2 regions of the Microbacterium sp. Leaf161 genome follow, and region 1 is predicted to be linked to the other one. Evidence: predicted binding sites of a transcription regulator. Region 1 holds the regulator's gene; the other holds the start of a gene.
What was found. Region 1 encodes LexA, which represses DNA repair genes until DNA is damaged. Its sites were predicted from a motif close to TCGAACANNTGTTCGA; they were not measured.
Positions count from the first base shown of each region.

Region 2: ASF87_RS04555 (HNH endonuclease signature motif containing protein) is a predicted target of LexA. The motif match lies at 11,983-11,998, and genes of this name have one in related genera.

Region 1 covers NZ_LMOW01000001.1:35,281-50,661, reverse strand. Annotated here, with positions in the region: gene ftsE (cell division ATP-binding protein FtsE) at 1-292, shown strand, start outside; gene ftsX (permease-like cell division protein FtsX) at 289-1,203, shown strand; gene smpB (SsrA-binding protein SmpB) at 1,288-1,764, shown strand; gene ASF87_RS00235 (S9 family peptidase) at 1,765-3,624, opposite strand; gene lexA (transcriptional repressor LexA) at 3,734-4,420, opposite strand; gene ASF87_RS00225 (LysM peptidoglycan-binding domain-containing protein) at 4,702-5,064, shown strand; gene ASF87_RS00220 (histidinol-phosphate transaminase) at 5,156-6,250, shown strand; gene hisB (imidazoleglycerol-phosphate dehydratase HisB) at 6,247-6,864, shown strand; gene hisH (imidazole glycerol phosphate synthase subunit HisH) at 6,861-7,499, shown strand; gene ASF87_RS00205 (TauD/TfdA family dioxygenase) at 7,713-8,636, opposite strand; gene ASF87_RS17405 (glycosyltransferase) at 8,664-9,728, opposite strand; gene ASF87_RS17600 (hypothetical protein) at 10,972-11,841, opposite strand; gene ASF87_RS00185 (MATE family efflux transporter) at 12,431-13,801, shown strand; gene ASF87_RS00180 (class I SAM-dependent DNA methyltransferase) at 13,936-14,532, opposite strand; gene ASF87_RS00175 (PIG-L deacetylase family protein) at 14,977-15,381, shown strand, end outside.
Region 2 covers NZ_LMOW01000001.1:909,569-924,949, forward strand. Annotated here, with positions in the region: gene ASF87_RS04510 (energy-coupling factor transporter transmembrane component T family protein) at 1-14, opposite strand, end outside; gene ASF87_RS04515 (ATP-binding cassette domain-containing protein) at 11-1,471, opposite strand; gene ASF87_RS04520 (ECF transporter S component) at 1,468-2,124, opposite strand; TPP riboswitch at 2,118-2,227, opposite strand; gene ASF87_RS04525 (D-alanyl-D-alanine carboxypeptidase family protein) at 2,310-3,950, shown strand; gene ASF87_RS04530 (ABC transporter ATP-binding protein) at 4,020-6,263, opposite strand; gene ASF87_RS04535 (ABC transporter ATP-binding protein) at 6,260-7,987, opposite strand; gene ASF87_RS04540 (enoyl-CoA hydratase/isomerase family protein) at 8,188-9,249, opposite strand; gene ASF87_RS17875 (ATP-binding cassette domain-containing protein) at 9,371-11,335, shown strand; gene ASF87_RS04550 (hypothetical protein) at 11,415-11,864, opposite strand; gene ASF87_RS04555 (HNH endonuclease signature motif containing protein) at 12,009-13,412, shown strand; gene ASF87_RS04560 (glutamate-1-semialdehyde 2,1-aminomutase) at 13,429-14,751, opposite strand; gene hemB (porphobilinogen synthase) at 14,858-15,381, opposite strand, start outside.

The DNA of each region.
Region 1 (15,381 bases):
GACCGCCGACCTCTCGCTCGTCCGCGCTGCGCTCGCTGAGGAGCTCACCGCTCAGCGCAGGGCCGAGGGAGCATCCGCGGATGCCGTACCGACCGCATCCGAGACGCCGGAGGCGCAGGCCGCACCGATCGAGCCGCCCGTCGTCGAGGAGCAGCCCGTGGCCGTCCAGGCCCCTGTCGCGCCTCGGACGCATCCCATCGTGATGCCGCAGGTCGACGTCGCCGAGCTCGGCGTGGCCGATCGCCTCGGCCTGTCTGATGACGGTTCCGAAGAAGTGGGGCCGACGTCATGAGAATCGGACTCATCCTCACCGAGGCCCTCGGCGGCCTCCGACGGAACATCTCGATGGTCATCTCCGTCGTTCTCGTCACCTTCGTGTCGCTGACGTTCGTCGGCGCTGCGATCCTCATGCAGGCGCAGATCGGCACCATGCGCGGGTACTGGACCGAGCGGGCCCAGGTCGCCGTGTACATGTGCTCCGACATCTCCGAGCAGGACACCTGTGTCGACGGTGGTGCCTCGGAGGAGCAGGTGAACGCCGTGCGGGCCCAGCTCGAGGGCGAGGCGCTCGCCCCCCTCATCAGCGAGGTCACCTTCGACTCCAAGGAGGACACCTACGCCAAGCTCGTCGAGCAGCTCGGCGAGGACCAGGCGAGCGTCATCACCCCGGAGCAGGCGTTCGAGGTCTTCTTCGTCACCATGAAGGACCCCGGCCAGTCTCAGGTGATCTCCGAGGCGTTCAACGGCGTCGCCGGCGTCGAGCAGGTGCAGGACCAGTTGCAGTACCTCGAGCCGCTCTTCTCCGCGTTGACGGTCGCGACATACATCGCGGTGGGGATCGCCACGCTGATGCTGATCGCCGCCATCCTGCTGATCGGCACGACCATCAGACTCTCCGCCTACGCCAGGCGCAAGGAGATCGGGATCATGCGTCTGGTGGGTGCATCCAACCGCTTCATCCAGACGCCGTTCGTGCTGGAGGGCGTGTTCGCCGCGTTCCTCGGCTCGGCCCTCGCGAGCGCGGCGGTCGTCGCCGGGGTGCATTTCGGTGTCGACGGCTACCTTCGAGGACGCGTGCCGTTCATCACGACGTGGGTGTCGATGCAGGATGCCGTCGTCGTCGTCCCCGTGCTGATCGGGATCGGTGTCGTGCTGGCCGCGCTCTCGGCGGGCTTCGCGATCCGGCGCTGGCTTCGCACGTGAGCGGCTCGCCGGTATAGACTGACAGGCTGTCGTGCGCCCGACTCGGGCTCTGGAACACTGCGCGACACGGATCAGGAGAGAATCATGCCCAGGGAACGCGGGGAGAAGGTCATCGCGACCAATCGTCGCGCACGTCACGACTACAACATCGAGAAGTCGTACGAGGCGGGGATGGTGCTCACCGGCACCGAGGTCAAGTCGTTGCGTCAGGGACGCGCGAACCTCAGCGACGGGTATGCGTTCGTCAAGGGGAACGAGGTCTTCCTCGATTCCGTGCACATTCCGGAGTACTCGCAGGGGCACTGGACCAACCACTCCGCCAAGCGCGTCCGCAAGCTGCTGCTGCACCGCGAGGAGATCGCGAAGCTGCAGCATGCGGTGTCTGCCGGCGGCTACACGCTGATCCCGCTGAAGCTGTACTTCTCGGACGGTCGGGCCAAGGTCGAGATCGCCCTCGCCAAGGGCAAGAAGGAATACGACAAGCGTCAGACGCTGCGTGAGCGTCAGGACACCCGCGAGGCCGACCGCGCCATGCGCCTGCGCAACCGCGTCGGGGAGTGATCAGCGCGCGGGCGTGAAGCCGAACACGCGTCCGAGAAAGCCGAGCTCCCTCTCGAGTGCGTCGATGATGGTCTCGCTCGCACGGAAGCCGTGGCCCTCACCCGGGTAGAGCACGTACTCGTGCTCGACGCCTCGCTGCGCCAGAGCGTCGCGGATCGCTTCGGACTGCGACGGCGGCACGACACGGTCCTCCGCTCCCTGCATGAGCAGCACGGGCACGCCGATCCGATCGGCGTGCGTCAGGGGAGAACGATCGACGTAGAGCGCCTCGGCCTCGGGCAGCGGTCCCACCAGGCCCTCGACGTAGTGCGCCTCGAAGTCGTGCGAGTGCTCGGTCAGCATCCGCAGATCGGCCACGCCGTATCGGCTGATGCCCGCGGCGAACGTGCCGCCCCGCACCAGCGACGAGAGCACCGTCCAGCCGCCGGCCGAACCCCCTCGGATCGCGATGCGGTCGGGATCGGCGAGCCCGGCCTCGGCGAGGCCGCGCGCCGCGGCGATCACATCGTCGACGTCGACCACGCCCCATCCGCCGTCGAGTCGTTCTCGGTAGGCGCGCCCGTATCCCGTCGATCCGCCGTAGTTGACGTCGAGCACGCCGATGCCGCGGCTGGTCCAGAACGCGATGGCCGCGGACGAGGCGCCCGTCACATGGGCGGTCGGGCCGCCGTGCACGAGCACGAGGTAGGGCGGGAGCTCGTCGTCTGCGGCTGAAACCGACGGATTCACGGGCTCGTAGACGAAAGCATGGACAGGGCCGTGAGCGCCATCGACCAGGATCTCTGATGCTGCGGGCATCCACGTCGGGTCCGCCGGCGTCGCTCCCGCGACCACCTCTATGTCGCCGGAGTCGACGTCGACGCACCAGACACCTGGCGCGGTCGTCGAGCTGTTGCCGGAGAGGAGCACTCGGGTGCCTGCGACATCGTCGATGCTGACATGGCCGTCGGCGGCAACGGGGATGCGGTGGGCACCGCCGTCCCGCTCGATGACGTCCACCTCGTCGCGTCCGTTCGTGCGCACCGCCACGATGCGACCGTCGGCGAGCGGTCGATACCAGCGATTGCCGAGCACCCAGAGTCCGTATCCCGTGTCGGCGTCCGTGTCGTCGATCCGCTCTGCGGGACCGACCGCCTCGCGGCCGTCGACGCGCTGTCGGTGCAGCGCCCAGCGACCGGAGGGGTCATCCGAGTACAGGATCTCGCCGTCGTCCGTCCACTCCGGCTGGAGGGCGGCTCGCGTGGGCAGCTCCGTCCGGCCGGTGCCGTCGGAGAGCACCAGCGACGCGTCCTGCCACGGCATGCGTTCGCCCGACCATTCGACCCACGCGGCGCGAGTCCCGTCGGGAGACAGCGCAGGATGCGCGTAGAACGACTCTCCCTCCACGAGCACCTTCAGCAGCGTCGGATCGTCGGAGGCGGACCCGTCTGTCGGGATCTCGACGATGCCGCGCTGGTGCGGGTCGACCGAGAGGTCCTCCCGCACCGCGAACAGTCGCCCGTTCTGCAGGCGCAGGCCGCCATGTGCCGGCCCCGCGGGAGTCAGGGGCATCGGGGCGCCACCGCGGGGCATCCGATGCACACGCTGATCCTTGGCCTCGACGAAGAACAGTGTCCCCTCGGCATCCGCCGTCCACGCCCCTCCGCCGTACTCGTGCACGCGCGACCGTGCACTCCAGGGCGCGGGGAGGATCTCGGCGCCGCTGGAACTTCGTACCGTCAGGCGACCGCCCTCGGCAGGCACCGACTCGCCCCACCAGATGTCATCGCCGACGAAGGCGGCGCCGTCGATCCTCGGAGACGACGCGGCGATCCGGTCGGGAGTGAACGGAGAGGGCCAGGTACCGAACGGCGACGACATGGTTCGAGCCTATGGTGCACCGGCTCACGGCGTCACACAGGGTGGGTTTCGGGCCAGGCGACGAGGTCTCCGAGAATGCACGATTCCGGAGGCTCGTGTGCGGAGAGGGTCAGACGGAGCGGAGCACCGCGACGATCTTGCCGAGCACGACGGCCTCGTCGCCGAGGATCGGCTCGAAAGCGGAGTTCCGAGGCAGCAGCCACGTGTGGCCGTCTCGTCTCCGGAGTACCTTGACGGTGGCCTCGCCGTCGAGCATGGCGGCCACGATCTCACCGTTCTCTGCGCTGTTCTGCGAACGGACGACGACCCAGTCACCATCGCAGATCGCGGCGTCGATCATCGACTCGCCCGACACCTTGAGCATGAACAGGTCGCCCTTGCCGACGAGCTGACGGGGGAGCGGGAAGATCTCCTCGACCTGCTGGTCGGCGGTGATCGGAACGCCGGCGGCGATGCGCCCGACGAGGGGAACCAGTGCGGCGTCTCCGACGGGCGTCGCCACATCGGCAGGGTTCTCACCGCTCGCCCCGGGGAGGTCGATGAGCACCTCCATCGCGCGGGTCTTTCCCGGATCGCGGCGCAGATATCCGCTGAGCTCGAGCTGACCCAGCTGATGAGTCACGCTGGACAGCGACTTGAGTCCGACGGCGTCGCCGATCTCGCGCATGCTCGGCGGGTAGCCGTAGTGACTGATCGACGTCTGGATGACCTCGAGGATCGCCATCTGCTTCGGGCTCAGGCTCTTCCGGCGACGAGTGCGCGGGGCGTCGGCCTCGGGGGCGGAGTTGTCGCTCATGGTGCTCCTCAGGTGTGCGATCCGGCGTCTCAGTTCGAATGTCGGAGGCCCGTGATGGGGTGTTCCTATCGAAACCGTATCCGAGAAACGCGACGATGTGGAAGATCTGTTCGAGCGTGTCGGCCGATTCTCGCACTTCTGTTTCGAAGAACGCTTGACAGATGTTCGAATTCGAAGATAACTTCGGTACGTAGCTTCGCATCCCCGGCTCCCGGCCGAGGCGTGGATGCGAACGCTACGCCAACTTCACCGCCCACGCGGTAGATGCAGAGGAGCACGACATGAGCACCATCACCTTCAGCAGTGCAGCAGTCCTTCCGGCTCGTCCGGCGACGCGGCTCCGGCTGACGGCGCGTGGTCGACGCGTCGTGCTCGCCGTCGCCGCGGTGCCCCTCGCCGTCGGAATCGCCTTCGCGGCGATCAGCGGCGGCAGCGCGATGGCCTCGGGCGAGCAGGCGGCGACGGCGACGTTCGCGACCGTGACCGTGATGCCGGGCGACACCCTCTGGTCGATCGCAGAGGGCATCGCGCCCGAGGCCGATCCGCGCGACGTGATCGGCGACATCACACGGCTGAACCTGCTGCGCGGCGGGGAGCTGCAGATCGGTCAGGAGCTGGCGATTCCGGCGCAGTATTCGGAGTGAGCCCGACTTCCCCCGATTCGTGGAGCGAGGCGGGGGAGTTCCCCTTCATACTCGGTCCTCACGGGCGTTCATCGGGCGAACGCGGCCTACCATGGGAAGGGTGACTGCATCACTCGACGACCTGCCACTTCGCGACGACCTCCGGGGGCTCACGCCGTACGGAGCGCCTCAAGCGCCTCTCCCGATCGCACTGAACGTCAACGAGAACACGCATCCGGTTCCGGACGCCGTGGCCAGCGACATCCTCGATGACATCGCGGTCGCGCTCCGAGACGTCAACCGCTACCCGGATCGCGAGTTCACCACGCTGCGCGAGGGGTTCGCCGAGTACCTCGGCCACGGTCTCGAGGCGGATCAGATCTGGGCGGGCAACGGGTCGAATGAGGTCCTTCAGCACATCCTGCAGGCATTCGGGGGGCCGGGTCGTACGGCGTTCAGTTTCAGCCCGACCTACTCGATGTACCCGCTGATCTCGAAGGGGACCGGGGCGCGGTGGGTCGCCGGCGCCAGGCAGCCCGACTATACGATCACGCCCGAAGAGGCGGCAGCCCAGGTCAGGGATGTCGACCCCGATGTCATCCTCCTGTGCTCCCCGAACAACCCGACGGGCACACCGCTCGGTCTAGACGTGGTCGAAGCGGTCTACGAGGCATCGACCGGGATCGTGGTCGTCGACGAGGCGTACCAGGAGTTCGCGCCGCGCGAGGCGGCCTCCGCCCTGACACTGCTCGAAGGACGCCCTCGGCTCGCCGTGTCTCGCACCATGAGCAAGGCCTTCGCGTTCGCGGGTGCTCGCGTGGGCTACCTCGCCGCCGATCCCGCCTTCATCGACGCCCTGAGGCTCGTGCGTCTGCCGTACCACCTCAGCGCTCTCACTCAGGCGGCGGCGGTGGCCGCACTGCGCAACTCCGACGTGATGCTGGGCATGGTCGAGGAGATCGTCGAGCAGCGGGATCGCATCTCGGCGACGCTCGAGGCCCTCGGCTACACGCCGCACGAGTCGTGGTCGAACTTCGTCCTCTTCGGGGGCGTGGCAGAGCCTCAGAAGGTCTGGCAGCAGCTGTACGACCGGGGAGTGCTGATCCGCGACGTCGGGATCCCCGGACACCTCCGCGTCACCGCCGGCACCGAGGCGGAGACCACCGCGTTCCTCGATGCCCTCGCCTCGATAGGATCGGCTTCATGAGCACCCCCGCCCAGACCTCCCGCACCGCCACGCGTGTGCGCAGCACGTCGGAGTCCACCGTCGAGCTCGAGCTGAACCTCGACGGCACCGGTGCGAGCCGCATCGACACGTCGGTGCCGTTCTTCGACCACATGCTGACGGCGTTCGCGAAGCACTCTCTCACCGATCTCACCGTGCGCGCATCCGGAGACACGCAGATCGACGCCCACCACACCGTCGAAGACATCTCCATCGTGCTCGGTCAGGCGATCCGCGAGGCGCTCGGCGACAAGTCCGGGATCTCCCGCTACGGCGACGCGCTGGTCCCGCTCGACGAGGCGCTCGCCCAGGCCGTCGTCGACATCTCGGGGCGCCCGTACCTCGTTCACACGGGAGAGCCCGCCGGTTTCGAGCACCACCTCATCGGGGGGCACTTCACCGGGTCGCTGGTGCGCCACTCCTTCGAGGCGATCACGTTCAACGCCGGGCTGACGGTGCACGTGCGCGTCCTCGGTGGCCGTGACCCCCACCACATCGCTGAGGCCGAGTTCAAGGCGTTCGCTCGAGCATTCCGCCAGGCCAAAGCGCTCGACCCCCTGGTCGACGGCATCCCGTCGACGAAGGGTGCGCTGTGAGCTCGGCACCCAGGGTCGCCGTCTTCGACTACGAATCGGGCAACGTCCACTCGGCGGTGAAGGCTCTCGTCGCTGCGGGTGCGGACGCCGTGCTGACGCGCGATCGCAAAGAGGCGCTCGAGGCCGACGGTCTCGTGGTGCCCGGCGTCGGCGCGTTCCAAGCCGTCCGAGACGCGCTCTACGCGCACGGCGGCGACGAGATCATCGACCGTCGCCTCGCAGGCGGACGCCCCGTCCTCGGCATCTGCGTCGGGATGCAGGTTCTCTTCGCACACGGCGTCGAACGCGGGCATGATGCCGAGGGCCTCGGCGAGTGGCCCGGAGCGGTCACCGAACTCAACGCGCCCGTGCTTCCGCACATGGGGTGGAACACCGTCGAGCCGGGCGCCGATTCCGTGCTGTTCAAGGGCATCGAGAACGAGCGCTTCTACTTCGTGCACTCGTACGCCGCGCAGTCGTGGGAGCTCGATGTCATCCCGCCGTTCCCACAGCCCGTGCTCACCTGGTCGACCTACGGAGACCCGTTCCTCGCCGCCGTCGAGAACGGACCGCTCTCGGCGACGCAGTTCCACCCGGAGAAGTCGGGAGAGGCAGGAATCCAGCTGCTCCGCAACTGGGTCGACAGCCTGCGGTAGTTCATCTCGTGCCGAGGATCAGGTTTCATCGTTTGACATAAAACTACGTCCATGTGACGTCGCTGATCTCGAGCAGGGTAACCGCCCGTCATGTCGGCTAGAAACAGGACGGGCGGCGGCCCGAAATCCAGATCGACGCCGTCCAGAGGCCAGATCTTGCGGGCCAACCAGAAGGCTCCGAGTTCGTCTCGTCGAGATCCTCGCGGCCGTATCTCAGGACGAACTCTCGAGATCGACCCATACACGCCAGAGCATGCGCTTCTCATCAGGTAACGCGCTATCCTCGTAACGCTGGCGAGCGTGAAGCACGTGCCGGTTGTTGATGAAAATCATCTCGCCAGTTTCGAGTCTATGACTCGCGCCGATGCCGGGGGTGTTGAGCAGATCTTCGAAAGCGGCTAGAGCCTCAGCAGTGATCTCATCGTGTGGTTCGCCGTGTGCAAGTTCGCCTTGGTCCATCCAGTATCTGCTGTAGTTGATCCGGAAGTCATCTCCAGTTTGGACGACCGGCCGCAAATCGATGTGCTTTCGGTCCTGCCATCCACCTCCGACGTCGGGTCGAAGGAATGGAATCGGGTCGAGGAGTTTCTCCGCTAGGTCGGCTCGAGATGACGCAAGCGATTCGTAGACGTGTTTCCCACTGACAACGGACGAAGCGCCGCCGGTGCGAGCGGCGCGGCAGCACAGAAGCCCGATAACCTCTGGGGGACTAGGCGGGCGGCCGACGTCGACGTGATAGGCCATCTCAAGGTCTGCGCCGCGCGGGACTTCTTCGCCGACCGAGTACAAGCGGGCACCATCTTCGCTTTGCGCTCGCGGAGATCCAAGGAGTGCGCCGAGGCCCCAAAATAGGAGCCCGGCGTCATCGATGCCCCATTTCTGCAGGGGCCATGTACCGACCAAAGCAACTCCGGGGCCGTCTCGCAGTTGTTCGAGAATGCGATGAGCCAAGTCCTGCATTGTAGCGTCTGCGAAATCTTCCTTCGTCGCTGAGTCCAGCGTCACGCCACGCGATCGCAATGTATCCAGAAGTGAGTCCAACGCGGAGATCTCGCTGTCGGAGCAGCGTATCCGCCATCCGCTATCTGCGAGTTGTTCGGCATCCCAGGAACTTGGTGATTGGATGTGCCTTTTCATATGTATCCTTTGCAAGATGGTGCATTACTAGGCTGTTGCGGCTTCAACGAAAGCATCGTATGTCGTTCGCGCGATATTTCTCCAGTCGTGATGTTTGTCCAGGTCGGGTAACGTAGCGGGCTTGGCGAGGTCAAATGTGCGGTCGAGAACGCTTGCACGGATGCCACCGTCGAAGGTGTGGACCCAGTCGGCGCCGACAGTTTCCCGCATTTCGATGAACGTACCTCGGTGCGGAATCATTACCGGAACGCCAAATGACAAGGACAACATCGCGCTTCCGGAATTCACAGAAAGAGAGGTGGGAAGGATTGCAGCGTCGGCGGCCTGGTAATAGAGATGCATGTTGTCGTCCTCCACATACTGGACGTCAACGCGAGCATTGCCAACCTGCTGCGCCTTCTCGACGAGCCGCTTCGCGAATCGCTCGTCGAGAGCGTCTCCAACTATGTAAAGGAAGACATCCTCGCGGTCGCGGGTAACTTGAGCATGGCATTCGAGCAATTGCATCAGGTTCTTGTAAGGTCGTAGCATACCTAGGGCGATCACGATACGTTTATCTGGCGGGAGCGATAGTATTTCCCGAGCCGAGGCCTGGGAAACCTGACCGTCCCGATAGACACCTCGATAGTGGCCGAGAGGAATTACTCGCTGTTCCACATTTCGCAGCGTGGGGTAGTAGCGCTGGAAGTCATCCATAGATGTTTGGGACGCGCAGAGCACCAGATCGGTTTGTCGAACGAAAGCCTGCATGAAGAAGTCGACGACTCCTGAGCGGTCAGATTCGTGGGAGATGATGTTGTTTGCGCTCCATACCAGTCGTGCGCCCCGTCGTCGGGCGAGCCGTAATTGAAGGAGCAGACGTGCGGCATCGATTGCAGAGACTATTGAGCCGTGCTTGCGGTTGATGCACCACTCAGGCCAATAGACATGTATTATGTCGGCGCGCTCGCGCCAGAGTGATCGTGCAGTGAGTGGCAAAATAGTCACGGGTCCTGACGACTTGATGCCCTCGTAGAGCAAATTTAGGTCCGCATTCCCACCGATGTCGCCAAAGCGATGCGCGGCAAGAATCCTCAAAGTTCGTGTCTTCATGGGTGCTCCATCAATCTGCGCGCGGATCAGATCTCGATGCGGTGCCGCCTCTACGAACGGCTTGCGCGCAATAGTTGATGAGCGTCTCCATCTCCGCTGGTCCAATTACGTCGAGGTGAGACGTGCGAAGTCCAACCTCTAGCCAGCTTCGAAGCGATGCCATCGCGGCTGAGCCTAGAACGCCCGCAGGGGGCGGAGCCTCCACCCACTGACGCCTACTTGCGTCCAGACCAAGTAGAAAGCCCGCAGCCCATATCTCGTTCATGAGATGACCAGGCAACGCAGGTATCAAGCCCACTCGCGATTGTTCTGCGTCGGTCAGGACTTCTCTCCTGGTGACTCCGAAGAACTCGACTTGCTCTGGCCAGTGACCCCAGATACGCCAACGCCGCTTCGCGGGCCACAGCTCATCGCCCTGGATGGGCGTGTCGACGAGACAACGGGAGTCCTGCAATGTCACGGTGTGCAGGTAGTCCTCTGGTTTGCCATCGAGCGAAGCTCGTTCCAGATGGGCGATACGGGACCAATCCGGAAGCGTCGCCCCTGGGCGTCCCGCGAAGACAGTGGCGTGGCGCGGGCCTTCGTCCATATTTCCAGCGACGCTGTCACTCCCGCCGTGATCAACGAGATGCGGAATCGGTGTAAGTACCCTCACCTTGTGATCACGCAGAAAATCACCGATTGCGAGGTCATCAGCTTTCATCGTCGAGGGAAGCGCCTGAAGGTGCGAGGCAACCTCGCGCGCCAGCTCGTGAGGCATGATCAGCGCGAGAGAAGGCGTCCATTCCCATGGCACAAGGTTCGCGTATGATTGGCCAGCCACTGCCGCCGACCGTACCTGCCACGAATTGCAAGGGCTGTCGCTATTAGTAGACAGAGCGATCACGGCATCGGGACGGGCAGTGACGAGCTGCAGGACTGCTGCCGCAAAACCGGGGGCCGGCACTATGTCGTCCTGGATCACCATGTGATGGGTGCTCCCCGCGGGCGGAACCCACGCGATTCGTGCCGTGCGGAGTGGGCTAGGAATGCCATCGGGGTCGGGGTCAGTGACGACCGAGACCTCCAGCGGTGCGCAGAGCCGTCGGATAGTGCGAACATTCCTGCTTCGAGATGGGTGATGCATCATCGCGACGCTGATCGCCAGAGGCGCCCCGTCGCTCGCCTCGGGTGCGGTAACCGCCGCAGATTGTGAATCGGAAGCAGCGACATGACAGGGGTTTAGGATATCCACCTCAAGAACTCAGATGTAACTTACTGCGGACAGCGTGCTCTGGGCGCCGACTCCGGCGAACCGATGGCGAGCTGTGAGCACGGTTTCCACAGCATCGACCACTTGGTGCACGCCGTCGATTCCGCCAGCGAGGCGCTGCAGTTCCTGCTGTTGACGTGACACAAGATCCTCACCGCGCATCGCGCTCCTCATTCCGCGAGCTAGGGAATCGACCATGTCATCCCACATCGCGCCTCGGTTCATGGAGCACTCGCGGAGAAGCGCCCCCAGTTCTTTCGTCTCCGCCATCGCATCGGCGGAGGCAACTCGCATTTTCCGGGTGCCGACGAGCGCGTCGGGGAACACCTCAGAGGGGCCGTCGACGCCGGTGATACGTGCATAGTTCGCGTGGTGACCGTAGTGCTGCTCGGGAAGGAACAGTACCGGCGTGTCGTACGCGAGCGACTCGAGCACCGTCGTCAGTCCCGGCGGGGTCAGACATCCGATTGCGCGATTGAGTGTAGTCAGAGTGTCCTTGTGGCTGAGTGGTCGGAGCTCAATCCGCCGCGGGAGCGAGCGCATCGCTCGAAGGTGAAGAGGATTGCCGGCAAGGACAATCGGCGCACTCGTTCCAGCAGAGTCGGAGGCATCCATGAGTAGCTCAGCAACGGTGTAGATCCACTCTGCCGCCCGTTGATCATTCATCAAAGGATTTGTTAGCCCAGCCGTCGAGGCAAGCCACATGTCGCGGGGAACTGATGCTCTCTGGGAGAGATCGACGATTCCCTCTACATGGTGAACGACGTCATGGTCGGGAACTCGACGACAGTCTCGGTCGCCGGCCATCTGTGCGCAAGTGATGGTGCTCAAGCAGTTTGCCATGAACTGAGCGGTGTGCATCGGCACATCTCCGAGGTACGCGAGTGCATCGGCTGGTCCCGTAGTGCGTCGAAGCTCACGGAGATGATGCTCTGCTATCGGTTCGATTCCGTCCCAATTCCACATCCAATACAAGCTGTCCACATAGACGGAGGGGAGGTCATACGCGTGCGCCCACACCGCAAGTGCTGGCTCCATCACGCTAATGACTGCGTCTGTACCCTCCGGGGACACATCCACGAATCGGTCGAACTGCCGAATTGAGGAGAAGCTTGCTGGATTCGATCTCGCGAATGACAACGCGACACCGCTTCCGACGAAGTGGCACTCATGGCCCCGTTGGATGAGATTCCGGCTGATGGTCTCCAATTTCGAAGCGGGCCCGTATCCGTAATTTTCTGCGGAAACAGTAAACCGTGCCATCCAAACCCCCCTGGTCTCTCGGGCTTCATTGCCTGAGATCCGATCTTTGTGTACGACTTCGCGTAAGTCAAGTGAGTGGATAGATCAGGGGACACTTCGCCGCGCTTGTTCTCGGGTCCGGTTCGTCGTGATACCTTGTAGTTTCGTGTAGTAGCGCAACCGCGTCCCACCTTCTGAGAGCCTGTGAATGCCTAGATCACTCCTGGTTGGGACCCCTTGGAAGGGGATCCTCGCGTTCGCGACTCCTTTACTCCTGGGCAATCTGTTTCAGCAGGCCTATCATTTTGTTGATGCGATCGTGGTCGGACGGTTGCTGGGAGTGAGTGCGCTAGCGGCGGTCGGCGCTACGAGCAGTCTTGTGTTCCTCCTCATCGGATTCGCCTGGGGAGCGGCGAGCGGGTTTGCGATACCTGCAGCCCAAGCGTTCGGCTCAGGGGACCAGGCGCGGCTGCGTCGTTCGGTTGCGGCGGGAGTCTCACTGACTCTGTTCACGAGTCTGGTGATCACCATTCTTGGCCCGCTCGTGACCAAGCCGGCGCTCGTGCTCCTGCAGACCCCTCAGTCCCTACTGAATGATGCAACGACGTTCGCGCAGATCACATTCCTTGGTGGGAGTCTCATCATGGGGTCCAGCTATCTAGCGGCGCTTGTCAGAGCGATCGGCGATTCACGGACCCCATTGATATTTCTCGCTCTTTCGAGCGTGATCAATATAGCGCTTGTGTTTATTGCTGTCGGGGGTATCGGTCTTGGAATTGCAGGCGCGGCTCTGGCAACTATTGTGTCGCAGGGAATATCGGTAGTTCTTTGTCTCATCTACATCAGAAGGCGCGTTCCAGCTCTGCAAGTCGGAGTCGCAGACTTCCGCGGCGTCGGAGCGAGTTTGTGGGAGCACGCACGACTCGGCCTTCCCATGGGATTCCAGTCCTCCATCATCGCCATCGGGCTCCTTACCGTGCAAGTTGCGGTTAATGGGCTAGGGGCCGACGCCGTCGCCGCCTACACAGCAGCAGGGCGAGTGGATGGAGTCGCTGTTGCTTTCCTTTCGTCCCTCGGAATGGCGACGTCGGTGTTTGCAGCGCAGAATCTTGGCGCCGGACGCTCGGAACGCTTGCACAAGGGCGTCGCGCAGTCTGTTGTCATTGCTGGCGCGGCGGCTGTGGTTCTCGGAAGCGTTCTCGTCGTAGGAGGTGCCGCCATCGTTAGCCTGTTCACTGGGGAAGGCGCCGAGGACGTGATTCGCATGGCATGGATCGTGTTGGTGGTCAACGGAGCGAGCTATCCCGTGCTCGCGGTTCTCTTCATCTTCCGCTATACGTTGCAGGGTCTCGGCCAACCGCTGATGCCAACGCTGAGCGGCCTTGCGGAAGTGGCCGCGCGAGTTATTGCCGCCATCACTCTGGGCTCGCTGATGGGCTATGTCGGCGTCGCCCTCACCAGCCCCATCGCGTGGGCGGCAGCTGTTACGCTTTTGATCCCGGCTGTCCTACGAGCGCGCCGGAATCTGAGGGAAAGTTCGAGCGAAGCGTCCACGTTTGCTCGGAGTCCAGCCCACTAGCGGGAACGACGGCGACAGCCGTGTCGGGCACGAGAACACATCGCGACAGCGTGCGCGCATTCGAAGGCGTTGAGCGATGGGCAAGGTGCATAGGGCTATTCCCGCTCTGCGGATCCCAACCCCCGCCGGAGGGGCTAGCGAGATCGGTTATAGAGACAGATCTCGAATGTCGTGTCGTCGACAGTGTGGGTCTCAATGACGCTCTGCGTAAGTCTCGAGTCCGAGCCAAAGAACCGGTGTACTTCGTCGCCGCCGAGCCGAAGGCCGTGCGTTTCATTTAGGCAATGGGCGAGGATGAGGTCCCCGCCAACCGCGAGCGCCTCAACTATCGCTTCCCTGGTAGTAGTGAGATCCGCAGGTGATAGGTAGTACCCGACCTCCGACATCACGATCAGGTCAAAAGGACCTTCCAGGCTCTCCGCAGGTGGGAGAACGACCTCGCGGATTGTTACCTCATCATGGAATCGGGTGCGCAAGTGCTGCACCGCGACAGAGGATCCGTCGATTGCAGTCACGCTTGATGCGATCTCGCGGAGAGGCTCGATCATCGCGCCTGCTCCACTCCCAATATCGAGCGCACGGCGATACTGCGATTCTGGCGCGACCGCCAACGTCCGTCGTATCTTTTCGAGCTCGTAGGGGCTCGAGTAGGTCTGCCACGGATCACTCTCCTGCGTGTACAGCTCGTCGAAGAATTGGATGTTCCTCGTAGACATCGGGAGTTCGTTCATGTGATTCTGCCTTTCAGCGGTGGCCGTCACGGTGCACGAGAGACAGCCGTCTCCGCCCGCGGATAGGTGGTCTCTGCAGGATTCAGTGTATGTGGAAGTGTGCCCCGGAAGTGAGATGATTTGCGTGTCGCGACTACGCTAAGGGCGCAGTTGAGGGCAATGAGAGATGCTCGTTGTGTGAGACGGCTACGGCACGGTCATCCGTAAAGGATTGAAGACCCGCCGTCCGAAATGTGTCGTGTCCTTCACGCCGGTAGCGTTCCTCTCAGCGATACCAGTGGGCATTCGACACACGCGGGACCGTTTCGGCCCAAACTCGCAACGCGACAGCGGATCGGTCGCACTCGCGGATGTCGACTCTTGGTATGCTCGATAGTCCGAACGTTGATCGCGCGTCTGAAGGTCTTCTGCGTGTCAACCACCCAGTCGTAGAGTTGAGGCGATATGACCGCTGGAGAGTGGCGTCCCACTCTAATTCCGGATTTGGTAAGTCCGGATATACCCTTCATGAGGTCGGTTCAGGACGTACTGAATCCAGGGGTCGTCTTGGCATTCTCGCCTCATTTCGACGACGCTGTGTTCTCTGCTGGAGGCTTGCTCTCGGCTGCCGGACGGTTGGATTCCTTCACGGTCATCACGATCTTTGGAGGCCAGCCTCCCTCTGAGATTTCGGCCACAGCCTCCGCGTATCACGGCACTTGGGGCGACTTAGACTCGATGGTGGAGGTGCGACGTGCGGAGGACCGCGCGGCCATTCAACTACTGGGTGGCCAACACGAGCATTGGGATGAACTCGACGCCATCTATCGTCGTCAAGATGACGGGCGATGGCTGATCACCGAGGCGACT
Region 2 (15,381 bases), 870 kb from region 1:
AGCGGGTCGATCATCGGCCGACCTCCAGGCGCCGCGCATGCAGGGCCTCCAGCACGGCCTCGTCATGGCTGATCGCCACGATCGCCGTGCCCTCGTCACGCAGGCGTGCGATCAGGCCGACGAGTTCGGCCCAGGTCGTGGCGTCCTGCCCGAAGGTGGGTTCGTCGAGCACCAGCATCCGCGGCCGGGTGGCGAGGGCCGCGGCGACCGTGAGCCGCCGCTTCTCCCCGCCGGACAACGTGTACGGGTTGGCTCCGGAGAGCGAGGTGAGCCGCAGTCGTTCGAGGAGGTCGTCGACACGAGCGGTGATCTCGGGCTCGGAGAGTTTCAGAGCCCGGGGGCCGACCGATAGCTCGTCGCGCACGGTCTTCGCGAGCAGCTGGTGCTCGGGAGTCTGCATGACCGATGCGATGCGGGTGAGCAGCGCGCGCGACGACCAGCGGATGGGGTCGGGCTTCTCTCCGGCGGCGAGCGCGGGCAGAGCCGCGACCCGGCCGTCCTCGGCGGGGATGAGCCCTGCGAGCGTGAGTCCGAGCGTCGACTTTCCTGCGCCGTTCGCGCCGGTGACTCCGAGCACCTCGCCCGCGCGAACCTCGACATCGAACGGCCCGGCGACCGCGAGCCCCCGTCGCCGAGCGACCGTGAGGCCGCGCGCTTCGAGGAGGGTCTCCCCCGGCTGGTGCGCCGGCGCGGGCGGAACGGCGGGCGGGTGGCCGGGAACCCACACACCGGATGCCGCGAGCTCTGCCCCTCGCGCGCCGAGCACCTGCTCAGGGCTCCCGTCGGCGAGGACGACCGTGCCCTCCGGCTCGGCGCCGAGCACGATCACCCGCGTGACGAGCGGCAGCCAGACGTCGATGCGATGCTCGATCACCACGAGGGTGGCGCCCGTTGCATCGAGGGCGGCGGCGACGGCATCCCGCACGTCCTGCACTCCCCCGGGGTCGAGGTTCGCGGTCGGCTCGTCGAGCAGGATCGCGCCCGGTCGCATCGCCAGCACGCCGGCGAGCGCGAGACGCTGCTTCTGACCGCCCGACAGCGCGGCCGTCGATCGATCGAGTGCGACATCGAGCTCGACGGCGTCCAGCGCCGCGCGCACCCGCTGCCAGATCTCCTCGCGGGGGACACCGAGGTTCTCGCAGCCGAACGCCACGTCGTCGCCGACCCTGGCGAGGATCGTCTGCGTGTCGGGGTCCTGCAGCACCATGCCGACCCGGCCGCGCGCCTCGGTAGGCGGCACGCCGTCGACGAGCAGCCCTCCGCGCGTCTCGCCCTCGTCCGCCCCTCCGAGCACCCCGCCGAATCCCTGCAGCAGGGTCGACTTGCCCGAGCCCGAAGCCCCCAGCAGCAGCACCCGCTCGCCCGGTTCGATCCGCAGATCCACGTCGCGCACCGCCCACCGCAGTCGAGTCGCGTACCGCCACCCCCAGCCGTGGGCTTCGAGGGTGGCGGGCGTCGTGGGCGAGCTCACACCCGTGCGGTGACCTCGCGGCCGGCGGCGAACCGGCTGAGGGCTCCCGTCGCCGCGAGTCCTCGGGCGATCAGCCACGCGCCGAGTCCGGCGATCACCGCACCCGAGATGGTGGTCGAGACGATGTAGACGGTGGTGAAGAGCGTGTCTGCCCCGGCGTACCAGAGGATGCGGTCGTTGATGCCGCACGCGAGTCCGGCTCCGGCACCCGCCAGCATCGCGACAGGCAGACGCCAGACGCCGTAGAGGAACACGAGGAAGATCAGCTCGGCACCGAGACCCTGCACGAGGCCCGAGACGATGGTCAGCGGACCCCAGGCGTTGCCGACGAGGGCCGAGATGATCGCGGCGACCAGCTCGGTGTAGAGCGCGGCGCCCGGCTTGCGGATGATCAGCGCGCCCAGCACACCGGCGATGAGCCAGGGGCCGGCGAGCAGGCCCTGCACGCCGGGGAGCAGCGGCTTCAGGATGCTGCTGGGCACCTCGTAGCCGACGTTCCAGAGCAGGAAGATCAGCGCGCACGCGACGGCGATGACGCTGGCGACGACGATGTCGACGACCCGCCAGCGCCAGAGCTCAGGGCGACCGAGGCCCTTCGAGGCGCGCGAGACGGCTGCGGATTCCGTGGTGGATCCGGGCGTGGATGTACTCATCAGTGACTCCTCCCTGCGCTGGCATTACCCAGATCAGGTTCGACGGTCGAAGCGCGATTCGCTCCCTCTCAGCCCGGCTCGCCGGACTCCCGTGGTTGTTCTGACGATCTTACCCAGTGACGACACTCACGTCTGCTCTTGTTGCAGCGACACTGATCCCTGCGCGAGTTCGGTACCGTGAGGAGGTGACCGCTCCTGACTCCGCCGAGGCCACCGCCTCCGCCGTTCCTGCGGGCGATGCGTCGACGCCCGATGCGACAGCGCCTCATGCGTCAGCGCCTGCCGGTGCCACGGCTGACTCGTCGGAGCCCGCCGGTTCGCCTGCGGCGCTTCCTGATGCCGACGTCTCGTCGGCCGGCACGACGGATGCGGCACCCAGATCAGATGCGGATGACGACGCACCCGGGCTCATCGCTCTCGAGGCGGCTCTCGAGGCTCCCGAGACGACTCCCCACGCCCAGTGGGCAGAGGGCGCCAGCGGTGGGACGCCCCTGACGTGGGTCGACGCGGTCGAAGTCGCGCGGCACCCGGCGACCGAGGCGCTCGATGACACGCCTCCCGCCGCGAGCGGCGGCGCACTTCTGACCGGAGCCCATCTGCGCCCGGCGATCACCCGCCCCGGCGTGCTGGTCCCGCTCGGCGTTCTCGTCGGATTGCTCGGCACCTATGTCGGGTCGGCCATGCTGTGGCCGTTGCACGAGGTGGCGCCGACCGTGCAGGCAGTGGAGCTCTCCACGGTCGCCGCGCCCACAGCCGCCATCACCTGGCCCACCCAGGGAAGCGCCGCCGTGGGAATCGGCGGCATCGGCACGACGTCGTCATCGCTCGATGCGGCGGCGATCGCGAGCGTCACCAAAGTGGTCTCGAGTCTGATGGTGCTCGATCGGATGCCTCTCGCCGTGGGCGAGCAGGGCCCGGAGTTCTCGTTCACGCGGGCGGACAACCTGGCGTACTGGGACTACCGCCGCTCCGACCAGTCGGCGCTCGACGTGCCCGTGGGCGGCACTCTCACCGAGTTCCAGCTCCTGCAGGGAACGCTGCTCGGTTCGGCGAACAACTACATCGACCGCCTCTCTCAGGAGATCTGGGGCTCCCCCTCGGCGTTCACCGCTGCGGCGGAGGTGTGGCTGCGCGACCGTGGCCTCGACAGCATCACGATCGTGACCCCATCGGGATTCGACGCCCGCAACACGGCCACGCCTGAGTCGCTCGTCGCACTGGCCGAACTGGCGATGCAGAACCCCGTGTTCGCCGGCATCGTCGGCACTCCGTCTGTCGATCTTCCGGGCGCCGGCACAGTGGTGAACACGAACGGGATGCTGGCGGATCCTGGCGTGGTCGGAGTCAAGACCGGCACGCTCGGCGACAGTTGGAACCTGTTGACCGCGAAGGTCATCACGCTCGACGACACGACCGTGCACCTCTATGCGTCGGTTCTCGGGCAGGCCGACGATGAGCAGCGCCTCGCCCAGACCCGTTCGCTGTTCTCGCAGGTCGAGACGGCATTGGAGCAGCAGGCTCCCGCTGTCGCGGCCGGCACCGTCGTCGGCACGGTCACGACGCCGTGGGGCGCGACCGCTGATGTGGTGACGGATGCCGATGCCGACATCGTGCTGTGGAACGGCGCGATGGCCGAGGCCTCGACCGACTTCTCCCTCGGCGACAACCGCGAGTCGGGCGACGAGGTCGGCACCTTGACGAGCTCAGGACCGTTGAACACGGTGACGACGTCGTTGTCGCTCGCCGATGACGTCGATGCCCCGAGCCCGTGGTGGCGCCTGACCCATCCGCTCGAACTCCTCGGCATCACCGAAGCGCAGCGCTGACGACATCAGAATGCCCCGCCCCCGGATGAACGGGAGTCGGGGCATTCTGCTTCTCGGCCGTCGTGCGGATCAGCCCTTCTGGCCCCCGTCGTCCGAGCGTTCGACGACGGACTGTGCCGCAGCGGCTTCGGCGGCAGGAACCTGCGCCCCCACCGAGACCCCGACCTGTGCCGCCGCAGCAGCTTCTTCGGCGTCGCCGCTGACGACGACAGGGGTCGAGCCCGTGAGCGCGTCCTCTGCGTCGATGTCGGTGGCCGCCTGCTCGAACTGCGACTGGTAGAGACGCCAGTACGCACCCTGCGCCGTGATGAGCTCGTCGTGCGTGCCCTTCTCGACGATGTCACCGTGTTCCATCACGAGGATGAGGTCGGCGTCGCGGATCGTCGACAGTCGGTGAGCGATCACGAACGAGGTGCGTCCCTGTCGCAGCGCCGCCATCGCGTGCTGGAGCAGAACCTCGGTGCGGGTGTCGACCGCCGACGTGGCCTCGTCGAGGATCAGGATCGACGGCTGAGCGACGAACGCTCGCGCGATCGTGATCAGCTGGCGCTCACCCGCCGAGACGTTCGATGCGTCCTCGTCGAGCACCGTGTCGTAGCCCTCGGGGAGGGAGCGCACGAAGCGATCGACATACGTCGCCTTCGCCGCCTCGAGAACCTCGTCGTCGGTCGCCGTGGAGCGTCCGTATCTGATGTTCTCGCGGATGCTGCCGGCGAACAGCCACGGATCCTGCAGCACCATGCCGGTGCGTGAGCGCAGCTGCTCACGCGTGACCTCGGAGATGTCCTGACCGTCGAGCAGGATCCGCCCACCGTTCAGTTCGTAGAACCGCATGATCAGGTTGACGAGCGTCGTCTTGCCCGCTCCGGTCGGACCGACGATCGCGACCGTCTGACCGGGCTCGACCCGGAAAGAGAGGTCTCTGATGAGCGGACGCTCGGGCGTGTACGAGAACGCGACGTTCTCGAACTCCACGACGCCCTTGCCGTCGGCGAGCTTCGGAGCATCTGCGGCGTCGGCCTCCTGCTCTTCGGTGTCGAGCAGCTCGAACACCCGCTCGGCGGACGCCGTTCCCGACTGCACGACCGCGGCCATTCCACCGAGCTCCGACAGCGGCTGCGTGAACTGCTGCGAGTACTGGATGAACGCCTGCACGTCGCCGAGACGCAGCTGCCCGCTCGCGACCATGAGACCGCCGAGCACGGCGATGCCCACGTAGGTGAGACTGCCGACGAAGGTCATCGCCGGCATGATGATGCCGGAGAGGAACTGCGCCTTGAAGCTCGCCTGGAACAGCTCCTCGTTCTCGGCCTTGAACTTCTCGAGTGCATCCTGCTCGCGACCGAAGACCTTGACCAGCGCGTGGCCGGAGAAAGCCTCTTCGACGCGGGCGTTCAGGCGACCGACCTTGCGCCACTGGGTGCCGAAGGCCTTCTGTGACCGAGGGCCGATGACCCCGAAGATCACACCCATGAGCGGGAGCGCGATCAGCGCGACGAGAGCGAGCTGCCACGAGATCGAGAACATCAGCACGAGCACGCCGACGACCGTGAGCACGGCCGTGATCGCACCGGACAGCGACTGCTGCATCGTCTGCGTGATGTTATCGATGTCGTTGGTCACACGGGAGATCAGGTCTCCGCGCTGCACCTTGTCGAAGTACGACAGGGGCAGGCGGTTGATCTTCGCCTCGACCGCTTCGCGAAGGCGCCACATGGTGCGGACCATGATGACGTTGATCACGTAGCCCTGCAGCCAGCTGAGGAAGGCGGCGGTGATGTAGATCGCCAGCACGGCGATGATGATCCACCGCAGCGCGTCGAAGTCGACACCGTCACCGACCCTGAAGCTGCCGAGAGCCTCGACCTGGTTGGCGAAGTCGTCCTGCCCGCCCTGGCGGAGCGCGGCGACGACATCGTCCTGCGGGGTGCCGGCGGGGAACCCGGGGAAGTCCCCGTTCGCCTGCGCGAGCTGCACCGAGATGAAGCCCTTGTAGATGAGGTTCGTGGCCTCGCCGAGCACCTTCGGCGCGGCGACCGTCAGCACGACGCCGACGGCGCCGGCGATCGACACGAGGATGAACCACACGGCCGAGGGCTTGAGCAACCCGATCATCCGGCTGAAGCTCTGGCCGAAGTTGTCGGCCTTGCCGGGTGCGACGCTGTCCCAGCCGCCGCCGTCCTGGCGCGCCTTCTCGGCGAGCTCGGCTTCGTACTTCTCTTCTTCGGTCAGTTCGGGTGCGACCGCGGCGGTCGCGGCCGTGGCCTTGGCTGCGCGACCGCGACGGGTCTGAGGTGTGTTCTGCTCGCTCATGCGTCCACCCCCAGCTGCGATTCGACGATCTCTCGGTACGTGGTGCTCGTCTCGAGGAGCTCCTCGTGCGTGCCGACGCCGACCATGGTGCCCCCTTCGAGCACGACGATGCGGTTCGCATCGGTGATGGACGAGACGCGCTGCGCGACCACGATCTTGGTCACGTGCGGCAGCTCACGCCATAGGGCCTGCCTCAATCGCGCGTCGGTGGTGAGGTCGAGAGCCGAGAACGAGTCGTCGAACACCAGGATCTGCGGCTGACGCACGATCGCGCGGGCGATCGCCAGACGCTGACGCTGTCCGCCCGAGACGTTCGTGCCGCCCTGTGTGATGCGCGATTCGAGGCCCTGCGGCATCTCCTCGACGAAGTCGCGGCCCTGTGCGATCTCGAGGGCATGCCAGAGCTCTTCGTCGGTCGCGTCCTCTCTGCCGTAGCGGAGGTTCGACGCCACCGTGCCGGTGAAGAGGAACGGGCGCTGCGGAACGAGACCGATCGTCGCCCACAGCGATTCGACATCCGCCTCGCGGACATCCGTGCCGCCGACGAACACGGCTCCGCCCGAGACGTCGAAGAGTCGCGGGATCAACGACACGAGTGTCGTCTTGCCCGCACCGGTCGACCCCACGATCGCGACGGTCTCGCCGGGCTCTGCAGCGAAGCTGATGCCCTTGAGCACGGGAGAGTCGGCCCCGGGGTAGGTGAACTCGACGTCGTCGAAGGCGACCGAGCCGGGCGTCGGGAACTCGGTGACGCCGTTCGCCGGGCGCTCCATGCTCGACTGCGTGTCGAGGACCTCGCCGATGCGCTCGGCCGAGACCGCGGCGCGCGGGATCATGATCGCCATGAAGCTGGCCATGATGACGCCGCCCATGATCTGACCGATGTACTGCATGAACGCGAAGATCGTGCCGACCTGCACCGTGCCGCTGTTGACCTCGATGCCGCCGAACCACACGACTGCCACGATCGTGACGTTGAGGATCAGCATGAACAGCGGGAACAGCAGCACGAACAGCGAGCCGACCTTGCGGCCGACCACCATGATGTCGGTGTTGGCTCCGCGGAAGCGCTCTTCTTCGATGTTCTCCCGGACGAAGGCCCGCACGACGCGCACGCCGGTGAGCTGCTCGCGCAGCACGCGGTTCACGGTGTCGAGCTTGCCCTGGTAGCTGCGGAACAGCGGCACCATGCGGCTGACGACGAGCCCGGCGACGATCAGCAGCAGCGGCACGGACACGGCGATGAGCCAGCTCAGACCGATGTTCGTCTGCACGGCGAAGATGATGCCGCCGATCGCGAGCAGCGGCGCGGTGACGAGCATGGTGGCGCCCATCATCGCGAGCATCTGCACCTGCTGCACGTCGTTCGTGTTGCGCGTGATGAGGGAGCCGGCACCGAACTGCGACACCTCGCGCTCGGAGAATCCGCTGACCTTGGCGAAGACGTCGGCGCGGATGTCGCGCCCCGCGCCCATGGACGCGCGGGCGGCGAAGTAGGTGGCGATGACCGAGGCGATGATCTGCCCGAGCGAGACGGCGAGCATGAAGAGCCCGGTGCGCCAGATGTAATCGGTGTCCGACTGGGCGACGCCCTTGTTGATGATGTCTTCGTTCAGGCGCGGGAGGTAGAGGGTGGCGAGCGCGCTGGCGAACTGGAACACCAGGACGGCCGCGAGCAGCCATTTATAGCGGGCGAGATAACGGAGGAGGATTTTTCCCAGCACAGGCGGACTTTCTAGGAAGGATGAATCGGCGGATCTCCCGACGGGCGGACGCAGGCCGACGATCGCGCACAAGCAAGAGTGGCATGAACTTCGGACATTCGTATCCCCCGATGGGCGGACCTTCGCTGACAGCGAACCATTTAGCCCGCGGCCAGCGGTTTATGCACCGCGGCGAACAACCGCAGATATATCGAAATACCTCAGAAGAGCGAGCGTTCGGGCACGAAATCCCGAGCCTCAGCACCGGCATCCGACGGGAGCTCGGCGATGGTCGCCGGGTTCCACTTCGGATTGCGGTCCTTGTCGACGACCTGCGCACGGATGCCCTCGACGAGATCGGGATGCCGCGTCACGAACCACATCACACGGCGGTACTCGCCCTCGAGAGCGGCGCGCAGGTTCGGGAGTCGACGTGCCTCCCTGACGGCGTCGAGGGTGACGGCGAGTCCGGTCGGCGCCAGGCTCTCGAGCAGGTCCGCGGTCGTCGCGGCATCCGCAGCCTCCTCGGCGCGGAGCCGCGACACGATCTCCGCGATCGTGTCGGACGAGAACGCGCGGTCGATCCAATCGCGTGACGCCGGGAGCGCAGACGGCTCAGGAGTCTCGTCGAACAGCAGCACGATCTCGGCCGGCCCGGTCGGGTCGGCACGATAGGCCAGCGCCTCGCGCAGCGCATCGAGCCGATCGGACGGCACGAAGTGGTCGGCGAAGCCGAGCAGCACCGCATCCGCTCCGTTCATCGTCGAGCCCGTGAGTCCGAAGTACTCCCCGAATCGCCCTGGCATCCGCCCCAGCAGCCACGTGCCGCCGACGTCAGGGGTGAATCCGATGCGCGTCTCGGGCATCGCCAGCTGGGAACGCTCGGTGACGATGCGGATGGCCGCGTGACCCGAGAGGCCGACGCCGCCGCCCATCGTGATGCCGTCGGCGATGGAGACGATGGGCTTCGGGTACTCGGCGATCATCGCGTTCAACGCGTACTCGGCGCGGAAGAACTCGGCGGTCTCTTCAGTGCGTCCGGCCACGATCTGCCCATGCAGTGCGCGAACGTCTCCCCCGGCGCACATGCCTCGCTCGCCCGCGCCGTCGATGACGACGATCTGCACATCGGTGTCGTCGCGCCAACGCTCGAGGGCCTCGGTCAGCTGCTGGATCATCCCGGGGTCGAGCGCGTTGATCGCTTCCGGCCGGTTCAGGGTCAGCCTGCCGAGGGCCCCTTCGGTGCGGACGAGGACCCGGGAAGCAGCGCTGGATTCGGTCACGGGTGCCAGGCTACCCGGTTGACGGACCCTTGCATCCGGCCGCGTTCGTAGGGTAAATGCACGATCCTGCGGCTTTTCCGGCAGGATAGACAGAACTGCCCACTGCAACGAGAGGTCGCAGATGCCCGACGGACAGGTGCTCGAGTTCACGCACGTCACGAAGCGCTTCAACGACGTGACGGCGGTGTCCGACTTCTCCGCGCGAGTCGAGCCCGGTGTCGTGACCGCTTTCCTCGGCCCGAACGGCGCCGGCAAGACCACCACCCTGCGCATCCTCCTCGGCCAGGTGCGCGCCACGAGCGGCACCGCCACGATCGGCGGAGTCTCGCATGCAGAGCTGCGTCACCCGCTGCGCACGATCGGTTCCGTCCTGGAGGAGACCGCGTATCGCCCTCGCCGCTCGGCCTCACGCCAGCTGACGATCGCTGCCAAAGCCAACGGCATCCCGCTCTCGCGTGTCGACGAGGTCCTCTCGCTGGTCGGTCTCGAGCACGAGGCCGAAGGTCGCATCGGCAGCTTCTCGCTCGGAATGCGTCAGCGGCTGAGCGTGGCACACGCGCTGCTCGGCGACCCCGGCGCTCTGGTCTTCGACGAGCCGGCCAACGGCCTCGACCCGGAGGGCATCCGCTGGATCCGCCTCCTTCTGCGTCGCCTCGCCGACGAGGGCCGCACGGTTCTCGTCTCCTCGCACGTGCTGAGCGAGATCGAACAGGTCGCAGACCACGTGCTCGTGCTCTCGAAGGGCCAGCTCGTTCTCTCGAGCGGCATCGAGACGCTCGCCGACCCTTCTGCCGGTTCGGTCGTGGTTGACGCGGCGGATCGTGCCGCACTGAAGTCCGCGCTCTCGGCGGCGGGCCTCGAGGTCGAGGTGCTCCGATCGGGTCTCACGGTTCGCGGCAGCAACGCGGGAGCCGTCGGCGCCATCGCGGCATCGGCCGGCATCGCCCTCGCCACCCTGGTGCAGCGCGGCCCCACTCTCGAGGACGTCTTCATCGAGCTCGTCCGCGGCGGCAGGCTCGCGCCGCAGGCCATCACCGCCGCCCCGGTCGATTCCGCAGCGCCGGTCGCGGATGCCGGAGCGCCTGCCGTCGATTCCGCGCCGCCATCCGAGTCGTCGGACGTGGCCGACTCCGACCACGCCGATTCCGAGACCCTGCAGGCTCAGGATGTCGCGGGGTCCGATGTGTCCGAGTCCGATGCAGCTGCGACCGATGCGGATGCGTCGGTTCTCTCCGAATCCGATGCGGACGTGGCCGACGCCGCCCGCGCGGAGGCCGACGCGGCGGATGCCGAGGCCGACGACGCGGCGGATGCGGCGGATGCGGCTCGTGACATCGAGTACGCCGCGGCAGAGCTCCGCTATGCGGCCGATGCCTCGGATGCGAACGACGCGGAAGATGCGGCCGACGTCGCGTCGGAGGCCGCGCATGCGGGCCGCGAGGACGCCCACGGCGATGATGACCCGGCAGGCGGATCGACCGAGCCGCAGACGCCCGCGGACACCGAAGCTGCGAACGCCCAGCCGTCGTTCGACGACATCCTCTTCGGCACCGCCCCGGCCGACGCGCCGGACGCTCATGCCGCCGACGACACCGACGCCCGCGTCAGCGACGACACCGACGGTCACGTCCCTGACGCGACAGACCCGACTGCGAACGAAGACGGCACCGGCGAGCACTCCGGAGTCGAGTTCTTCGCCGAGGCACACGATTCCGACGAATCCGACAAATTCGACGAATCGTCGGCTGAAGCTTCTGATGACGCGTCGGCTGAAGCGTCTGGCGACGACGACCCTCGTTCGGCTGCCGTCACCTCCATGCTCGCCGCAGCTGCGCGCGCCTACTACGAGGACGAGCCCAAGGACTACCCGCTCGGAGAAGTCGACGCATCAGCAGAGGCGGAGACAGAGGCGGATGCCGCTCCCGAGGCGGACGACGGTCGCGATGGCGAGCACTACGAGCAGCACGAGGGCGAGCACCACGAGCACCACGAGGGCCAGCACCACGAGCACCACGAGGGCCAGCACCACGAGCACCACGAGGGTCAGCACCACGAGCACCACGAGGGCCAGCACGACCGGTCCTGAGGTCACCCCTCGAGGGCACCGACGCGAACGCCCTCCGCGCCGTGAGGCTGCGGAGGGCGTTCGCTCGTTCTCGGATCGCTCAGGCGGGCCGTGGGCGGATCACCGGACGGCGACTCCCCTTCGACACCGGCGTGGGCGATGTGGCCACGATCTCCTCGACGTCTGCCGGTTCATCCGACACATCGAGTCGGAGCGCCTGGGTCAGAGCGAGGCCGTGCCTCGTCGTGAGGATCAGTCGTCGATACTGCTCGTCACCGGAGAGGTCGATGACCACGCTGGGACGCCGGCGGCGGATGAGGACGAAATCGACGCTGCCCGCAGCCTTCCACGTTCCGGCGGCGAGCACACCGGGGATGTGCGTCCCCGGATTCGGCACGCCACGCAACCAGGTCCATGCGTCGTCGATCAGCTGGACCTTGGTGATGGTGTCGCGCACGAGCCTCACGTTGTCACGGTGGAAGCTCGCCGCACGCTCGATCGGCGAGAGCACGATCTCGAGTTGCGTCTGGTCCAGCAGCAACGTCACCATGCGTCCAGTCTGCCAGCGGCACCCTTCCAGATGTCTGTGTCTTGTTCACAGGAAGGCAACGATCCGTTGTCGGTTCCCACGATTCCACCTTCTTCCATTCCGATGTTCTGCTCGACCTTCGAACAAATCTACTAGAGTCGGAGCATGACATCCGCCACCGATCCCGACCGCGAGCAGCGCGCAGAGCTGCTCGACTCGTGGGTCGAGAAGCGGCGACAGATCGCAAGCCTCGAAGCCGAGGCGTCCGATCTCCTTGCCGAGCGGATGCGCCTGAGCCGGTCTGACTCCGACGAGAACCCGTTCCACCGCGACGCCATCCACAGGTCGATGATCGCGGAGTACTCCGCGGCGGGCCGATTGGCTCAGGGCAGCGTCGAGTACGCCTTCAGCGACGCCGGCTTCCTCGACGCCAGCCACCCCGGTGTGCGTTCGGCTTTCAGAGCCGGCAGCATCACGGCGGCGCATGTCCGCGAGATCGTGCGGGCGGCGGGAGTGGTCCGTGAGGCCGTCAACAACGGGCGAGCGGAGGCCGATGTGCTGCCGCTGTACGACACGGTCGCGGTCATCGTGGCCGAACGGGAGACCCCTGCCCGAACACGAGCGCACCTGCGCGAGCTGGCCGCCGTCCTGGCAGGCTCCACGGTCGCCGAGCGCCATGCGCGCTCGAAGTCGGAGCGCACCGTCACCGTACGCCCGGCAGGAGACGGTCTGTGCGTGCTGACAGCCGTGCTCCCCGAGCATCTCGCGACGGCGATCCTCGACCGACTAACGCGACTCGCGCACGTCGTCGTCGCCGGGCGGAACGACCGCGAGCCGACGCTCGCTCCGGTGGACGATGGCGAGAATCCGATCTATCCCGAAGACATCGCGCAAGACGACCCGTCGCGAGACGACTACGCGATCTTCGGCGACGGGACCTTCACGACCGATCCGACCGGCCCCACCGTCGAGCACATCCCGTCCGACACCCGCACGATCGATCAGGTGCGGGCAGATCTGCTGATCGACCTCCTGCTCGCCTCCGATCCGAGCGCCGCCAACGGGTCAGGACTCGACAGCATCCTGGGGCGCATCCACGTCACAGTCGCCGCCTCCACACTCGCGGGCTGCGACGATCGCCCCGCACAGCTCGACGGACACGGGCCGCTGCACCCCGACATCGCACGCGATCTCGCGGGCCGCAACGGCGGATGGACCCGGCTGTTCCTCGATCCGACCGGGCTGGTCGTCGAGACCGACACCTACCGGCCGACAGAACCCATGCGACGGTTTCTCCGAGCGCGAGATCAGCACTGCCGGTTCCCCGGCTGCAGGATGCCGGTGCATCGGTGCCAGATCGACCACACCTTCGATCATGCGAAGGGCGGACGGACCGAGATCCACAACCTCGCCCATCTGTGCGCGCGTCACCACTCCCTCAAGCATCCAGACGTCGCTGACGACACTCGCTGGACGGCGCAGCAGCTTCCCGACGGCACGATCGACTGGTTCAGCCCGCTCGGCCGCACCTATCGGGACTCACCGTCACGACGAGTCATGTTCGTCTGAGGCGGGATCGTGCAGCTTACGCGTGTGCGCGGGCAGCAGCGTCGGCCGCGATCGGGAGCGCTGCTTCGATGCGCTGAAGCTCTTCCTCGCCGTGCGCGGCTGTCAGGAACCAGGCCTCGAACACGCTCGGAGGCAGCGCGACGCCATGCTCGCGCATCGCGTGGAAGAACGGCGCGTACCGGAACGACTCCTGGGCCTGGGCCTCGGCATAGTCGCGAGGCGCTGAAGCACGGAACGAGGCGCTGAAGAGGTTTCCCGCATGCGCGACGGCGTGGGTGACACCTGCGTCCGCGAGAGCGGCGTCCAGAGCGCCAGAGACCCTGGCTGCGGCGGCATCGACGGTCGCATAGACCTCGGGGGTCGCGAGCCTCAGAGTCGCCAGGCCGGCAGCGACCGACAGCGGGTTGCCCGAGAGCGTGCCCGCCTGGTAGACCGGGCCGAGAGGTGCCAGCAGGTCCATGACCTCAGCGCGTCCACCGAGAGCGGCCAGGGGCATTCCTCCGCCGACAACCTTGCCGAACGTGAAGATGTCGGGCAGGTAGTCCTCGCCGGCCGCGGCCTGGAGCCCCCAGAAGCCTGCGGGGTGCACGCGGAAGCCCGTCAGCACCTCATCGAGGATCAACAGCGCGCCATGAGCGTGTGCGGTCTCGGCCAGCAGCCGGTTGAACCCTGGCAGCGGCGGAACCACACCCATGTTCGCGGCTGCGGCCTCGACGATCACCGCGGCGATACGCGGACCGTGCTCGGCGAAGACGGCCTCGAGCGCGCCCGGGTCGTTGTAGTCGATCACGAGGGTCTGTGCGGCGATCGGCGCGGGCACCCCCGCGGACCCGGGCAGAGCGAGAGTCGCGACGCCGGACCCGGCCGCGGCGAGGAGACCGTCGGAGTGACCGTGGTAGTGGCCGGCGAACTTGACCAGCAGGTCGCGCCCGGTGGCGCCGCGGGCAAGGCGGATCGCGGTCATCGTCGCTTCTGTGCCGGTCGAGACGAGCCGCACTCGCTCGATGGGCCGGGTCTCCCCGAACCGCACACGATCCGCGATCAGCTGAGCGAGTTCGACCTCGCCCTCGGTCGGGGCGCCGAACGAAAGTCCTCGAGTCGCCGCCTCCTGCACGGCGGCGACGACCTCAGGCTGCGCATGGCCGAGCAGGGCCGGACCCCACGACGCGACGAGGTCGACGTACTCGTTGCCTGCGGCATCGGTCACCGTCGCACCCGCGGCCGACGCGAGGAAGCGCGGCGTGCCCCCGACCGAACCGTATGCGCGCACGGGTGAGTTCACACCACCGGGGATCACCGTGCGGGCAGCGGAGAACAGGTCATCATTGCGGTCGGTCACAGCACACTCCTCAGCGATGCACGGAGCTCTCCCGGCATCCCCTCCAGGCTAGTCCGCAGAGCTGAGGGAGGGACTCAGACGACCTCGTCGAGTCGACGGAGCGCGATCAGGGGCGTAGCCAGCGAGCGGCTTCTGTCGCCCAGTACGTCAGGACGACATCTGCGCCAGCGCGGCGGATCGACAGCAGCGACTCGAGGATCGACGCGCGGCGATCGATCCAGCCGTTCGCGGCAGCGGCCTCGATCATCGCGTACTCGCCGGACACCTGATATGCCCACACCGGAATGTGCACGGTGTCTCGCACCTCACGCAGCACGTCGAGGAAGGCCATGGCGGGCTTCACCATGACGATGTCCGCACCCTCCTCCTCGTCGACGACAGCCTCTCGCACGCCCTCGCGGCGGTTGCCCGGGTCGAGCTGGTACGTGCGACGGTCGCCCTTCAGCTGCGAATCCACGGCCTCACGGAACGGACCGTAGAACGCGCTCGCATACTTCGCGGCGTAGGCGAGAAGCAGGGTGTCGGTGAAGCCCTCGGAATCGAGCGCCTCGCGGATGACGGCGACCTGGCCGTCCATCATTCCCGAGAGGCCGAGCAGCTGAGAGCCAGCCCGAGCCTGAGCCAGGGCCA